2 regions of the Bacillus sp. FAU20 genome follow, and region 1 is predicted to be linked to the other one. Evidence: predicted binding sites of a transcription regulator. Region 1 holds the regulator's gene; the other holds the start of a gene.
The links. Region 1 encodes NrdR, which represses ribonucleotide reductase genes. Its sites were predicted from a motif close to AACACNATATATNGTGTT; they were not measured.
Positions count from the first base shown of each region.

Region 2: a site for NrdR is predicted at 3,647-3,664, ahead of AC0OM3_RS06195 (anaerobic ribonucleoside triphosphate reductase). Genes of this name have one in related genera too.

Region 1 covers NZ_JBVYHY010000003.1:84,743-93,023, forward strand. Annotated here, with positions in the region: gene ytaF (sporulation membrane protein YtaF) at 1-612, shown strand, start outside; gene coaE (dephospho-CoA kinase) at 664-1,266, shown strand; gene AC0OM3_RS00700 (glyceraldehyde-3-phosphate dehydrogenase) at 1,376-2,404, shown strand; gene speD (adenosylmethionine decarboxylase) at 2,795-3,178, shown strand; gene nrdR (transcriptional regulator NrdR) at 3,464-3,925, shown strand; gene AC0OM3_RS00715 (replication initiation and membrane attachment family protein) at 4,078-5,487, shown strand; gene dnaI (primosomal protein DnaI) at 5,521-6,459, shown strand; gene AC0OM3_RS00725 (DUF4177 domain-containing protein) at 6,491-6,688, opposite strand; gene ytxC (putative sporulation protein YtxC) at 6,923-7,804, shown strand; T-box leader at 7,836-8,064, shown strand; gene thrS (threonine--tRNA ligase) at 8,112-8,281, shown strand, end outside.
Region 2 covers NZ_JBVYHY010000003.1:1,101,698-1,108,949, reverse strand. Annotated here, with positions in the region: gene AC0OM3_RS06210 (S1C family serine protease) at 1-396, opposite strand, end outside; gene AC0OM3_RS06205 (response regulator transcription factor) at 600-1,277, opposite strand; gene nrdG (anaerobic ribonucleoside-triphosphate reductase activating protein) at 1,296-1,748, opposite strand; gene AC0OM3_RS06195 (anaerobic ribonucleoside triphosphate reductase) at 1,745-3,604, opposite strand; gene plsY (glycerol-3-phosphate 1-O-acyltransferase PlsY) at 3,830-4,426, shown strand; gene AC0OM3_RS06185 (HesB/YadR/YfhF family protein) at 4,535-4,825, shown strand; gene AC0OM3_RS06180 (acyl-CoA thioesterase) at 4,852-5,271, opposite strand; gene AC0OM3_RS06175 (glycoside hydrolase family 18 protein) at 5,381-6,673, shown strand; gene tlp (small acid-soluble spore protein Tlp) at 6,702-6,899, opposite strand; gene sspN (acid-soluble spore protein SspN) at 6,999-7,133, opposite strand; gene AC0OM3_RS06160 (FbpB family small basic protein) at 7,177-7,252, opposite strand, start outside.

The sequences.
Region 1 (8,281 bases):
ATTTTATTAGCTTTTACATTAAGCTTAGACAGCTGTAGTGTAGGGCTAACATATGGTTTAAGAAGCGTAAGAATACCACTAAGATCAATAATAATTATCGGAATGTGTTCAGCGGCTGTTATGCTTGTTTCAATGGGAATTGGACATATGATCGCGAAAGTATTTTCACCTGTTATCGCAACGCGTATCGGTGGGCTTGTTCTTATTGGAATAGGGATTTGGGTATTATATCAATTTTTTCGAAGTGAGAAAAAAGAAGAACCGAAGCAAGAGGAGAAGGTCTGGAAATTAGAGATTGCCTCACTAGGGCTAGTGATTCAAATTTTACGGAAACCGACTGTAGCAGATTTTGATAAATCAGGCACCATTTCTGCAGGAGAAGCATTGCTTCTTGGTATCGCTCTTTCTGTAGACTCATTTGGTGCCGGAATTGGTGCATCTTTATTAGGGTATGCACCCGCTATGATGGCGATATTAGTTGCAGTTATGAGTTCTTTGTTTTTATTTATTGGAATGAAACTTGGAACGGTTTTATCGAATATGAAGTGGTTACAAAAATTTACATTCCTGCCTGGAGTATTACTCATTATTATTGGAATTTGGAAAATGTAAGTATGGGCGTGGAACATTAGTTTCGCGCCTTTTATTATGAGGAGGATTATGATGACAGTAGTAATTGGATTAACAGGAGGCATTGCAAGTGGAAAAAGTACAGTATCTCAAATGTTTCGCGAGCTCAGTATACCAGTTATTGATGCAGATATTATTGCACGAGAAGTTGTAGAGCGAGGAAAACCAGCATATAACAAAATAGTAGAAGTATTTGGAACGGAAGTTTTACAAGAAGATGGAGAACTAAATCGTCCAAAAATAGGAAGTGTCGTTTTCTATAATGAAGAAAAACGATTGCAGTTAAATAAAATTGTTCATCCTGCAGTGCGTGAGGAAATGAATAGGAAAAAGGAAATGTACATAGAAGAAGGTATGCAAGCGGTTGTGTTAGATATTCCTCTCTTATTTGAAAGTAAATTAACAAGTCTCGTTGACCGCATTTTAGTTGTAGCGGTTAAGCCGCATACGCAATTAGAGCGTTTAATGAAACGAAATAACTTTTCAGAAGAAGAAGCAACAGTTCGTATTCAATCTCAAATGCCGTTAGAAGAAAAAGTGAAAAATGCAGATGAAGTGATAAATAATGATGGCACAATTATGGGAACGAAAACACAATTGCAGGTAATTTTAAAGAAGTGGAACATTATTGACTAAAAAATTGTGAAATTAATGAAAATGCTTAGTGACATATCTCCTTTTTGTGTTATACTATTATTGGGATTGGAGATAAATAGTATAACGCATTCAAGGGGGATAACATATTATGACTCGTGTGGCAATTAATGGATTTGGACGTATTGGGAGAATGGTATTTCGTCAAGCAATAAAAGAAAGCGCATTCGAAATTGTAGCAATCAATGCAAGCTATCCATCTGAAACGTTAGCACACTTAATTAAATATGATACAGTTCATGGCAAGTTTGACGGAACAGTAGAAGCATTTGAAGATCACTTATTAGTTGATGGAAAAATGATTCGCCTTTTAAACAACCGCGATCCAAAGGAATTGCCTTGGACAGATTTAGGTGTTGAAGTTGTAATTGAAGCAACTGGTAAATTTAATTCAAAAGAAAAAGCAATTCTTCACGTTGAAGCTGGAGCGAAAAAAGTTATTTTAACGGCGCCTGGTAAAAATGAAGATGTAACAATTGTAGTTGGTGTGAACGAAGACCAATTAGATATTACAAAACATACTGTTATTTCAAATGCATCTTGTACAACAAACTGTTTAGCGCCTGTTGTGAAGGTGTTAGATGAGCAGTTTGGAATTGAAAACGGTTTAATGACGACAGTTCACGCTTATACAAATGACCAAAAAAATATTGATAACCCACATAAAGATTTAAGAAGAGCACGTGCTTGCGGACAATCAATCATTCCGACAACGACAGGTGCTGCGAAAGCGCTAGCAAAAGTTCTTCCGCATTTAAACGGAAAACTTCATGGTATGGCACTTCGTGTACCAACACCAAACGTGTCTCTTGTTGACTTAGTAGTAGATGTAAAACGCGATGTGACAGTTGAAGCTATTAACGATGCATTCAAAACTGTTGCAAACGGTGCTTTAAAAGGTATTGTAGAATTCAGCGAAGAGCCTTTAGTATCTATCGACTTTAATACAAATACGCATTCAGCTATTATCGATGGTTTATCTACAATGGTAATGGGTGATCGTAAAGTGAAAGTACTTGCTTGGTATGATAACGAGTGGGGCTACTCTCGTCGTGTTGTAGATCTTGTAACGTTAGTTGTTGAAGAGTTAGCGAAACAAGAAAATGTGCAACACATTTAAGTGAATAAGGGAGGAGAGGGCAAGGCAATATTTGCCCTCTTTTTTTATTTTTTTCTGAAAAGGAAAAAAATTATATGAGTATATTTTAAAAAGTGGACATACCACGAAACGTTGTGATTACTGCATTTGTGAATCGTTTATTTTTTTTAGGGAAAAGTAAAGAGGAAAATATGACAGAAAATCGAAAAAACTGTTGTTGCAAAATGAAAATAAACAAAGTATACTAACACTCGTAAACTTAAGAGCTGAGGTACGTAGTCACTACTTAAAGGGTTAGGACCTCTCTGGACTAACTTTCCCCCGTGGTAGTGGAGCAAGCCAAATTGCAAATTAGTTTTCAATTCGAACAGTTAGAATAAATTTACAAGGGGGAACTGTAGAATGGATACTATGGATACGATGGGTCGTCACGTGATCGCTGAACTTTGGGATTGCGATTTCGACAAGCTTAATGACATGCCGTATATTGAACAATTATTTGTGGATGCAGCACTAAGAGCTGGTGCTGAAGTGCGTGAGGTTGCTTTCCATAAATTTGCACCACAAGGTGTAAGTGGAGTAGTAATTATCTCAGAATCACATTTAACAATTCATAGCTTTCCGGAGCACGGTTACGCGAGTATTGATGTTTATACTTGTGGGGATCGTATTGATCCAAATGTTGCTGCAGAATATATTGCAGAAGGTTTAAACGCGAAAACGCGTGAGAGCATCGAGCTTCCTCGAGGCACTGGTAGCTTCGAAATTAAGCAGAGAGAAACAAAAGCTCTTTAAAAAAGAACATAATTGATTTAAAATGTAAAGAGGTGTATAATGCACCTCTTTTTTAGTTTATAAAAAAGGAAAAATATAACGTAATCGTTAGTTGAATAAATTGGACTCTTGCAAATGAGGTAGTGCTCTCTATATACCATCTTATTTTTAAGGATGAGATGATAAAATGATGCGCTGAAACTTAAAGTGGTAAGAGAGTTAGAATGAGTTATATAATATTGTATATATATTTTAGGTGAAGTGAGTAGAGAAAAATAAAGAGTATAGTGTAAAGGAGTGAATGAATTGCGTTGTCCATCCTGTTCTCATAATGGTACAAGAGTGTTAGATTCGCGTCCGGTAGACGAGGGGCGCTCTATTCGAAGAAGGAGAGAGTGTGAAAGCTGCTTAAGTCGCTTTACGACCTTTGAAAGGGTAGAAGAGTCACCTCTTATCGTTGTAAAAAAAGAAGGCACACGAGAAGAGTTTAATAAAGAAAAGATTTTACGCGGTTTAATTAAAGCGTGTGAAAAAAGACCAGTATCTTTAAGACAATTAGAAGAAGTAACACAAAGCGTGGAACGTGAACTGCGTAATTTAGGTATATCAGAAGTGAAAAGTGATATGATTGGTGAAATTGTTATGGAAGAACTGCGCGATATTGATGATGTTGCTTACGTACGTTTTGCTTCTGTATATCGTCAATTTAAAGATTTAAATGTATTTATTGAAGAATTAAAAGATATACTGCAAAAAGAAAGAGAGTAGAAGTTGTATTTTATTCTCTTTACATACCGTAAGTAATAGGATAAGAGAGCTAGAAGCGCAAGCTAATAGCTCTTTTTCACTAAGAATTTATATAATGAAGATAGAACGAATGAAGTAGAGGATAGATTGGATGAGAGAAAGGAAAAGCAAGAATGGAAAAACAGTCATGGATGGAGCTATTGCCGATTGATCGTTATAAAGTAAGTGCGAAAGGGCTACTGCACAATTACGACCGAAAAGTGTTAACGATGTTGTATCAGCCGTTAATAGGTAGTAGAGCTTTTAGCTTATACATGACACTATGGGGAGAGCTAGAGCAAGATCGTGTATTTGGAAAAGAGAATACGCATCATTCCCTTATGGTGACTATGCAAATGCAACTTCCTGAAATATATGAGGAACGAGTAAAGTTAGAGGCAATTGGGCTATTGAAGGTTTATATTAAGAAAGAAAAAGATATTCGAATGTTCATATATGAGTTGCAACCACCTTTATCTCCGAAGCAGTTTTTTGATGATATTGTTTTAAGTATCTTTTTATATAATCGATTGAGCCGGACAAAATATAATCAAGTAAAGCAATATTTCTTAGAAGAAGAATTTGATTTTGCTTCTTATGAAAATGTTACGCGTTCTTTCAATGATGTGTTTGGTTCGTTTAATCCAGGACAGCTTGAGCATGCGCAAGAAGACCTTCGTATTCCAAAAACGACAACTATGCCAAGTAACGAGAAGGGAGACGCTCCGAAAGTTTGGAATGATTTCTTTGATTTCTCTTTATTTGTAGATGGATTGTCCGCTCTTGTTCCTAAAAAGGCGATTACAGATCAAGTGAGAGACTGCGTTATAACACTTGCTTACGTGTATGGTGTAGATGTGTTATCGATGCAAAATATCGTTCTTGGTGCAGTGACAGAGATGCAAACAATTGATATGGAAAGGCTTAGAAAAGGAGCGCGCGATTGGTATCAATTTGAAAATGGTCAAGCATTACCGGTATTAAGTGAAAGAGTACAGCCTCATGCTGCACGTACGATGAAAGAGAAAGAGCCTTCATCGCAAGAGGAGATGTTAATAAAGCAGCTAGAGGAAATCTCGCCAAAACAACTATTGAAAGAGATTTCTGGTGGTGCAGAGGCAACGAAAGCGGACTTGCAGATCGTTGAAGATGTCATGATTAATCAAAAATTGACACCAGGAGTTGTGAATGTACTTATTTATTACGTTATGCTACGCTCAGATATGAAACTTGCGAAAACGTATGTCGAGAAGATTGCTGGGCATTGGGCACGTAAAAAGGTCGGTACAGTAGCGGACGCGATGGCGTTAGCGAAAGAAGAGAACCGTCAATATCAAGAGTGGGCTGAGACGAAGAAAAAAGGCCGTACGGCGAAGAAAACGGTGCGGAAAGAAATGGTGCCAGATTGGCTTAAGGAAGAAGAGCCGAAAGAACAAGAGAAAGAAACAGAGAAGAAAGATATAAGTGTAGAAAAAGATGCAAGTACGCTAGAAGATGAAAGAAAACGACTAGAAGAAGTGTTAAAAAAATATAAGCGTGATTAATAGAAGAGAATGAACGCTCTTTGAGGTGAGGAAATGGAGCATATTCAAAATTCATTTGCAAAATTAATGGAAAATGAAAACTTTAAAAATAGATATGAAGTACTAAAGGCAGAAGTAATGGCGCATCCGCGTGTGAAAGAATTTATAGACGAACATAAGGGTGAAGTAACGACTTCTATGATTGAGCGCAGTCTTGTGAAGTTATATGAATATATTGGACAAAGTGTAGGTTGCGTGGATTGTCCGGATTTAGGTTCATGTAAAAATATGCTACAAGGTTATGAGCCAAAGCTTGTTATTCAAGGGAAGATGATTGATATTCAATACGATCGCTGCGTTAGAAAAGTAGCGCATGACGAGAGAAAGAAATATGAAAAACTCGTTCAAAGTGTATATATGCCAACGGATATTTTGCAGGCAACTATGGAAAACTTAGACCCTTCTGATTTAAATGCACGTATCGATGCAATTGGTGCAGCGAATGAATTTTTAAGTACATATGAACCAGGTAAAAAAGCACAAGGTTTATATTTGTACGGTAAATTTGGTGTAGGAAAAACTTACCTTTTAGGAGCAATAGCGAACGAGCTTGCTCGAAAGAAAATAAGTTCGATGCTCGTATACTTCCCGGAATTTTTACGTGAAATTAAAAGTTCAATTCAAGATAATTCGATTGGTGAAAAGATTGATGCGGTTAAACGCGTACAAGTTTTAATGTTAGACGATATCGGGGCAGAAGCGATGTCAAGCTTTGTGCGTGACGATGTGCTTGGTGCAATCTTGCAATTCCGTATGTTAGAAAACTTACCGACGTTCTTTACGTCTAATTTTGATTTTAAACAACTGGAACACCATTTAACGTATACGCAGCGTGGTGAGGCTGAAGAAATGAAGGCAGCACGTATTATGGAGCGAATTAAATATTTAGCGAAACCAATTCCAATTGGTGGGAAAAACCGTCGTCATAAGTAAAAGAGCAAGCTGAGAAGCTTGCTCTTTTGTATTATAGTGATATTTTCTTTTCAAATATGAGGTCGAAATATTCAGGTTGTCCAGAACTGCCAATCGTAGGGGCAACAATCTGTACGAACCTCCAGCCATCTCTAGCATGTTCTTGAATAATTTCTTGGTAGTCTTCAGCTGGTTTTGAGCGAGTGAACCCCCAATGTAATTCGACTTTTATGAATTTATATTCAAACATTCAGATACCCCCTTTTATTGATAAGTAAAGTATACAATAAAAATTCATAGTAGCTTGTATCATTTTTTTCTCCCTCCCTTAATATATATAAAATTAGCAAGCCATATTGAGTGGATTTTCTAACGATAGGAAATGTGATTCTACTAAGAGTGAAATTCACGCGGGACGGACTCTTATAGGATTTGTAACGTATAGATACAGTCCTTTAGAGCGGGGATAAAAGGGGGGACAAAAGTGATTGAAATTTGCTTCGAAGAAAAAAATGATGCTATGCACGTATATAGACAATTGCTGAAAAGAGCGGAAGTATTATATAAGGAAACGAGTGTGTATTTACAGGAACAAAAAGTGGTGATTCACATACCAGTACGTGAATCGAATTATATTGAAAAGATCTTATTGCCAGTAATGGTGTATTTCATTGTGAATGTGAAACAAAATGAGTGGATTTATACGATTTTAAAAGAAAAGTTTTTTTATGAAGAACAAGAAGAGTGTCATCAAATATTGCACATGGCACATGAGATTTTAAAGGGAAGAAGAAAAGGTGTAGCTCAGGATTTAACGCGTAACGCATTTGAGTCATATATTAAGTCTTCTTTAAACAATTGGCTTTGTGATCCGCTCTCATTCTCGTTTTCATCATATATCCGTTTTCGTCTTCGTACATATAGGGAAATGGTGGCTAAACTTGCGGAAGTGGCAATTGATGAATATAAGATGGAGCAAGAATACCAAATGTTCATTGAGACGCTTCGGCAACAAGTAAGCAGCCGTAAATCACGTTTGTCTTGTGTGCATCTTATTTTTGATGAAAGCTTTATCTTTTATGATGATAAAGGTAGACGTTTAAAACAGGAGAAGTTGGTCCAATATATAGATGAGGAATTGTTAAAGCAAAATGATGTATATATTGATACGAAAGTAATTGCGCCGCTTCTTTCTATTTCGCCCAAAAAGATTTATTTATATACGAAAGAACAAGACCATAATATGATTATTACTTTGCGAAATGTGTTCCAAGAACGGGTCCAATTACATGGATTACATGATTTTGAGCGCAATGTGAAAAATTTAAAAAATAAAGGTAACGCCCTTGATTTTCTAAGTTTTTGAGCATATAATTACCTACATAAATGAAATATATTGAAATGTCATGATGAGGACATGAGTAGTTTTCTACGATTTTCAGAGAGGGAAGCCTTAGGGTGTGAGCTTCCTAGTACGGGATTATTACTTACCACCTCTAAACTTTAGCAGTGAACGGTTTTTCTAGTAATTGCTAACGGACAACACCGTTATGTTGAACTTGAGCAATTAACAATTATGTTAATTGGAACAAGGGTGGAACCACGAATTCAACACTCGTCCCTTTTTACGGGATGAGTGTTTTTTATTTTGAGAAAAAGAGGAGTGACCAGTGATGGCAGATGTAGTTAAAATTACTTTCCCTGATGGAGCTGTGAAGGAGTTTCCAAAAGGCGTAACAACTGAAGAAATCGCAGCTTCTATTAGCCCAGGCTTAAAGAAAAAAGCTGTAGCTGGAAAATTAAACGATGAGATGATCGATCTTGTTACACCAATCGAAGAAGA
Region 2 (7,252 bases), 1.0 Mb from region 1:
TGCTTTTTTATAAATAACACCTGATCCTGAACCAGCTTGTTGTTCTTGACCTGTCGGTTGCATTGCAAATGGATCAACACTTTGTTGCATATTAATAACACCTACAACAACATCTTTCGCCCCTTCAATCATACCAGGTAAATCAGTTTCATTTTTCGCTTTATTTACAACAGGAACTACAGTACCTTCTACTTTTGAATCCGAACTAAATGATGATACTGGCGCTCCATTATTTTGAGCCCATGGCATATATGGTGCTGCAAAACTAATCGAAACCGCTCCGACTACAGCTCCCACTAAACCTGTGAAGAAATAGCCTTTTTTACTACCTGATTTTCTCACTTCTCTCGTTTCACTATGCTCTTCATTTAAATTTGGTCCGTCGTAATATCCCATGTTTTATTTCCCCTCTCTGGTGAATTCGTATTTTCAGTATAGTCACGTTTTGTGTCCTTCTTGTGAACTCATCGTGAAATCTAATTAAAAAAATACTCCTATCTAACATTGTAGACAAAAAAAGTATTTTTTGTACATTCTACCTTCAAAAGAGAGTATAAAATCGCCATTTCCCTAGGCTAAATTACACAAATCGTTCTAGATTATTCTTCAAATTTATAACCAACTCGAATAACAGTACCGATATGCTTCGCTTTATCTCCTAGCTTATTTCGAAGTTTTTTAATATGGGTATCAACCGTTCGGTCATCACCGTAATAGTCATATCCCCATAACTGATCTAATAAATGTTGACGTGATAACACGATTCCTTTGTTCTCCATTAAATACACAAGAAGTTCAAATTCTTTATGTGTCAATATAATTTCTTCTCCATCTACTAAAACAGTTCTAGATAGACGATTTACTTCTATTCCAGCTAAAGACATAGCATTTTCTTCCGCTACTCCTACCGCACCATCCGCACGTTTCAATAACGTCTTTGCACGAGCTACTAATACTTTCGGGCTAAATGGTTTCGTTACATACTCGTCTGCACCTAATTCGAAACCTAGCAATGTATCATCCTCATCCGAACGTGCTGTCAACATAATAATTGGTACTGCTGATTCTTTTCTAATTCTTCTACAAACAGACCATCCATCTATTTCTGGTAACATAATATCTAACATAATTAAATCAATTTCATGCTCTGCAAATAACTCTAACGCTTTTTTTCCATCTTCTGCTTCGATTACTTCAAAGCCTTCATTACGAAAATAATCACTAACAATTTCACGTAATCTTCTTTCATCTTCAACAAGCAATACTGTTTTATTCATATCATCTATCCCGCCTTTTTACTCTTTCAATCGAATAATACGTTGATTGGAGCTTCCGCGAAATGGAAGTGTTAAATCTTTTTTCTCAATTTCAAACCTTCCATCGACTAAAACATCCCCATAATGTAACAACTCTATCATATCATTATTTTGAGAACTCTGTATCTCTTCTAACGTATAACCTGTATACATCCATAGGTTTTTTTTAAAATCTTTCACGATTTTTGCTACCTTTTTCACTTCAGCAGCTTGAAAAAATGGATCTCCACCTGAAAATGTTACATCAGTTAATGGATTACTTGCAATCTCTTTCACAATTTCTTCTACTGTCATTTCCGTTCCATTGCAAATATTCCATGATTTCGGATTATGGCAACCAACGCAACGATGCGGACAGCCCGCAAAAAACACGACTGTCCGCAATCCTTCTCCATCTACTACACTATCATGAATAATATTCATCACTTTCATTTATGTTTCACCCGATCTATCTCTTCACTACGTTTCGCACTATTCCACTTCGACATATCTCCTACAAGATAGCCTGTTATACGGCGAATTCTTTCTATATTAGCCTCATCTTCATTCCCGCAACTTGGACATTCATTCCCAATAACCCCGTGATAACTACAGCACTTACAACGGTCAACAGGATGATTAATTGAACCGTATCCAACGCCATGTTCTGCCATAGCTTGTACAATTTGTTTTAATGCCTTTTTGTTATGCATTGCTGCTCCGTCTAGTTCAATATAAGTAATGTGTCCTCCATTACAGAGAGCATGGAACGGGCCCTCTAAACGGATTTTATTTATCGCTTGAATGTTATAATAAACTGGAATATGGAATGAATTCGTATAGTAATTATGGTTCGTTATACCGCTAATTTCACCAAATTCTTCTCTATCTTTTTTCACAAACTTCCCTGATAATCCTTCTGCTGGAGTTGCAATTACTGAGAAATTCAGTTGATGTTCTTCTGTCGCTTTATCCATTCTATCTCTCATAAAGGAAATAATTTCATACCCAAGTTTCCATGATTCTTCATCTTCCCCATGATGCTTTCCTGTTAAAGCTACTAAACATTCCGCAAGACCGATAAAACCAATACTTAACGTCCCTTGTTTTAAAATCGAGGCTACGGAGTCTTCAGGCTGCAACGTTTCTCCACCACGCCATACACCTTGTGAATATAAAAACTGAAAATCTCTTGCTCGCTTCGTACATTGATACGCATATCTTTCTAATAGCTGCTTAATTCCTAAATCTAAATAATAGTTTAGCGCTTCAAAAAACGCTTCTTTTGAACCACTAATTAACGCTAATTTCACTAAATTAATAGACGTAAATGATAAATTCCCTCTACCAATCGCTGTTTCTTCTCCATGTATATTAGACATAACACGGGTACGACATCCCATGTAACATACTTCACTTTCTGGTCTTCCATCATAATGCACTGCATTAAACGGCGCATCTAAAAATGAAAAGTTAGGGAATAATCGCTCTGCGGTTGTCTCTAATGCTAATTCAAATAAATCGTAGTTCGGATCACTTTCTTCAAAATTCACACCTTTTTTCATCTTGAAAATTTGAATCGGAAAAATCGGTGTCTCTCCTTTACCAAGTCCAGCTTGTGTCGCTTTTAAAAGTTGTTTAATTAACATTCTTCCTTCTTTTGATGTATCTGTTCCGTAATTAATAGAAATAAACGGGACTTGTCCTCCGCCCCTACTATGCATACTATTCGAATTATGAACGAAAGCCTCACACGCTTGATACGTATCATTTTCCGTTTCTTTCCATGCAAATTCTTCTATTTGTTCTTTCGTAAGCGGATATAATTGTAATCGTTTTTTATGTCTCTCAATTGTTTTTCGTACATAAGGTGCTAAATCAATATCAAAGAGTGCAAACGATTGACCACCATGCTGCATATTTTGATTCGCTTGAAAAATAATAGACGCAAGAGCCAATGCACTTTTAATGTCTTGCGGTTGTCTCATATGTCCATGCCCCGTATGAAAACCGTTAGCAAGCATTTGTGCTAACGGAATTTGTGAACAAGTCGTCGTTCCTGTCGCATAAAAATCTAAATCATGTGGATATAATATATTTTCATTTATTGCTTTTTTCACTTGATCTGACAATAAATTCTCAACAGCATAATATTTTGCACTCTCAGATGCGAAGGTTCCCATTACGCCCATTGGAGAGCGGCCGTCTACATTTGCATTTTCTTGCATTAAATCTTGTTCATTGCCGTGGACTATTGTCTCGAACACTTTCATTAATTCTTCTTCTCCACGTGTATTATTTTGTAACATTTATAACCCTCCACCAATATGTTGTTATCTTTTGATTAAAATGTTACTACATATAGTCTTACTGTTTCTGTGAGAAATGTAACATTACTGTGAAATTTTTTTCACGAAATAATGAATTTTTCATTTACAAAAAAGAAATGTGCTCTTTACAAATGTATGGTACAATATACGGGAAAAACTCTTTTTACCCTTTATCAACACATTTGAATAAAGGAGACTGAACTTATGGTTACTACATATCTTTTATTTATCGTTGCCTACTTACTTGGCTCGATTCCATTTGCACTAGTTGTTGGAAAAATTGGCTACGGAATCGATATTCGTGAGCACGGGAGCGGTAATCTAGGCGGAACAAACACATTCCGCACATTAGGGAAAAAAGCAGGTTTTACCGTTACAATTGCTGACATTTTAAAAGGGACTTTAGCAACAAGTCTACCAATGATTTTCGGATTAGATATTCACCCACTATGGTTCGGGTTAGCGGCTGTTCTTGGACATGTCTATCCAATCTTCGCGAAATTCCGTGGTGGTAAAGCAGTTGCAACTTCTGCTGGGGTACTATTATGCTATTCACCAGTTGTTTTTGCAATATTGGCTGTTGTATTTTTCACCCTTTTATTTACAACAAGATACGTATCACTTTCTTCTATGGTAACAGCAGTTGTTGCTGTTATTGCATCCATTGTTAGCGGGGATAAAATCTTCATTATTGCGATGTGTTTATTAGCAGGTATGGTTATTTATAAACACCGTGCAAATATCGGACGAATTATAAATAAAACTGAACCAAAAGCAAACTTTTCAAAAAAGCAAAAATAAGATCGTAACCCACATAACGCAAAAAGAAAACGTGAAGCATATTAATAGCGTCTTTTTGCGTTATTTTTTATACTAAAGAAAAAGCAACATAATTTGGAGGAACTATACATGAATCTTTCCGTAACAAAAGAAGCAGCACAATGGTATAAAAATGAATTAAACTTACAATCAAATGAAACACTACGCTTTTTCGTACAATACGGTGGTTGCAGTACTGTGCAAAAAGGACTTTCTTTAGGTATTCGTAAAGATGATCCTGCACACCCTGCTGTTCAAATTCAAGAAGAAGGCATTAACTTCTTTATTGAAGGCGATGATGAATGGTTCTTCGATGGACATAATTTATCTGTTACACTTAACGAAGGTGACGACTTCCCACAATTTAATTATGAAAAATAAAAAAACGTGGCTTCTGCCACGCTTTTTTATTTTTTCTTAATTTCCTCATATTTCGCATACCACTCAGGATATAACTTTTTAAATGATACAGGACGGAACCCTTCTTTTTTCGCACAAATATTCGTCGTACTTGCAGTAATACACAGTTCACCATCACCATTATATATTTCATATCCATATACAACGCGAAGTGGGCTCACAGTATCTACCCATGTTTTTACGATTGCTTTTTCTCCGTAACGCATCGCTTTACGATATGAAATTTGTAAATCTAACACAGGAGAAATAATTCCTTCTTTCTCCATTTCAACATATGAAAAACCTAAATCTTGTATAAGTTTCGTGCGACCTAACTCAAGCCACACTAAGTAGTTTGAATGGTAAACAACACCCATTTGATCTGTTTCCGCATAACGGATTTCAACTTCATGTTCTGCTACAAACATATGTATTCGCCTTCTTTCACTTCTGCTGCCTTGCATACATTTAATCATAATACAGTAACATCAAAAATAAAATAAAAACAGTGAATCTTTTACTGAAAGGAGCCAGCATATGATTCAAATTGTAACGGTTCGTAGCGGTGATAGCGTATATAGCTTGGCATCAAAATATGGATCGACACCTGACGAAATAGTAAAAGACAATGGACTAAATCCAGCTGAAACGCTCGTTGTTGGTCAGGCACTTATCGTTAATACAAAAGGAAATAATTATTATGTACAGCCTGGTGACAGCCTCTATCGGATTTCTCAAACATATAATGTCCCCCTCGCTAGTTTAGCTAAAGTTAATAATTTATCTTTAAAATCTATTCTCCATGTCGGACAACAATTATATGTACCAAAAGGCACAAAACGAGCTGTAGAATCCATCGCTTATTTACAACCTTCCACTATACCGATTAAAGAGAGTTTAGTTAATGCTACACGTGCCATCAATCCATTTTTAACATATTTAGCTTATTTTAGTTTTGAGGCAAAAAGAGATGGCACATTAAAAGAACCTACTGAAACAGCTAAAATTGCTAATATTGCAACGCAAGGGCAAACAATCCCTATGCTCGTTATTACAAATATTGAAAATGGTAATTTCAGTGCCGATCTAACATCGGTTATTTTACGCGACGCAACGATTCAAAACAAATTTATTACTAACATTTTGCAAACAGCTGAAAAATATGGCATGCGAGACATTCATTTCGATTTCGAGAGTGTAGCACCCGAAGACCGCGAGGCGTATAATCGCTTTTTACGAAATGTAAAAACACGCTTACCTAGCGGGTACACATTAAGCACAACTCTCGTACCGAAAACAAGTTCAAATCAAAAGGGAAAATTTTTCGAAGCCCATGATTATAAAGCGCAAGGGCAAATTGTTGATTTCGTCGTCATTATGACATATGACTGGGGTTGGCAGGGCGGGCCACCAATGGCAATCTCTCCTATCGGTCCTGTAAAAGAAGTACTTCAATACGCAAAATCTCAAATGCCTCCCCAAAAAATTATGATGGGGCAAAACTTATACGGATTCGATTGGAAACTTCCGTTCAAACAAGGGAATCCACCAGCAAAAGCAGTTAGCTCTGTCGCAGCTGTTGCACTTGCTCGTAAATATAATGTTCCTATCCGCTATGATTTCACAGCTCAAGCTCCACATTTTAATTACTTTGACGAAAATGGCGTACAACATGAAGTTTGGTTTGAAGATGCGAGGTCTATTCAAAGTAAATTCAATTTAATGAAAGAGCAGGGCATTGGCGGTATTAGTTATTGGAAGATTGGCTTGCCATTTCCACAAAATTGGCGTTTACTTGTTGAAAACTTTACGATTACGAAAAAGGGCTGACAAAAGTCAGCCCTTTTTGTACATTTTGTTAAGATTCATCTTTGATTTCACTTTTTAATGAGTCAATACTTTCTAAACGTCTTTGATTTTTTGCTTCAATAGCAGCACGATCTTTTTCATTAGAAAGTTCCGCTGTTTCTTTTGCTTCATTAAAGTTATCAACTGTATTTTGCACCATTTCTTGTAACTTTTCAGCGTTGTCACTTCGATTATCTGGATTTGGCATGTACTTCCCTCCTAATATTGTATATACACACCATCTTAAATTACCTATCTTTCCTCAAATTTATACATAAAAAAGGAGAATGTAATATTCTCCTTTTCTTTAACCATTATCAACAATCGGTTGTTTACCTGTTTGATCTTGCATTTGCTTTCCTTTATTTCCACCAGCTTTTTTTGATTGTGTTCCAATATGATTTGGTGCAAAGTCTTTTGAATTTTTTTTCGGATTACCCATTACTATCGCCTCCTTAACACTAGTATCGTACTAGTGTTAAGAATTATTCAGCTTGCTTAAAAAGTTTCATTTCATAACGTTTTTCAATGCGCTCTTCAATGCGATCAATTGCCTCACGA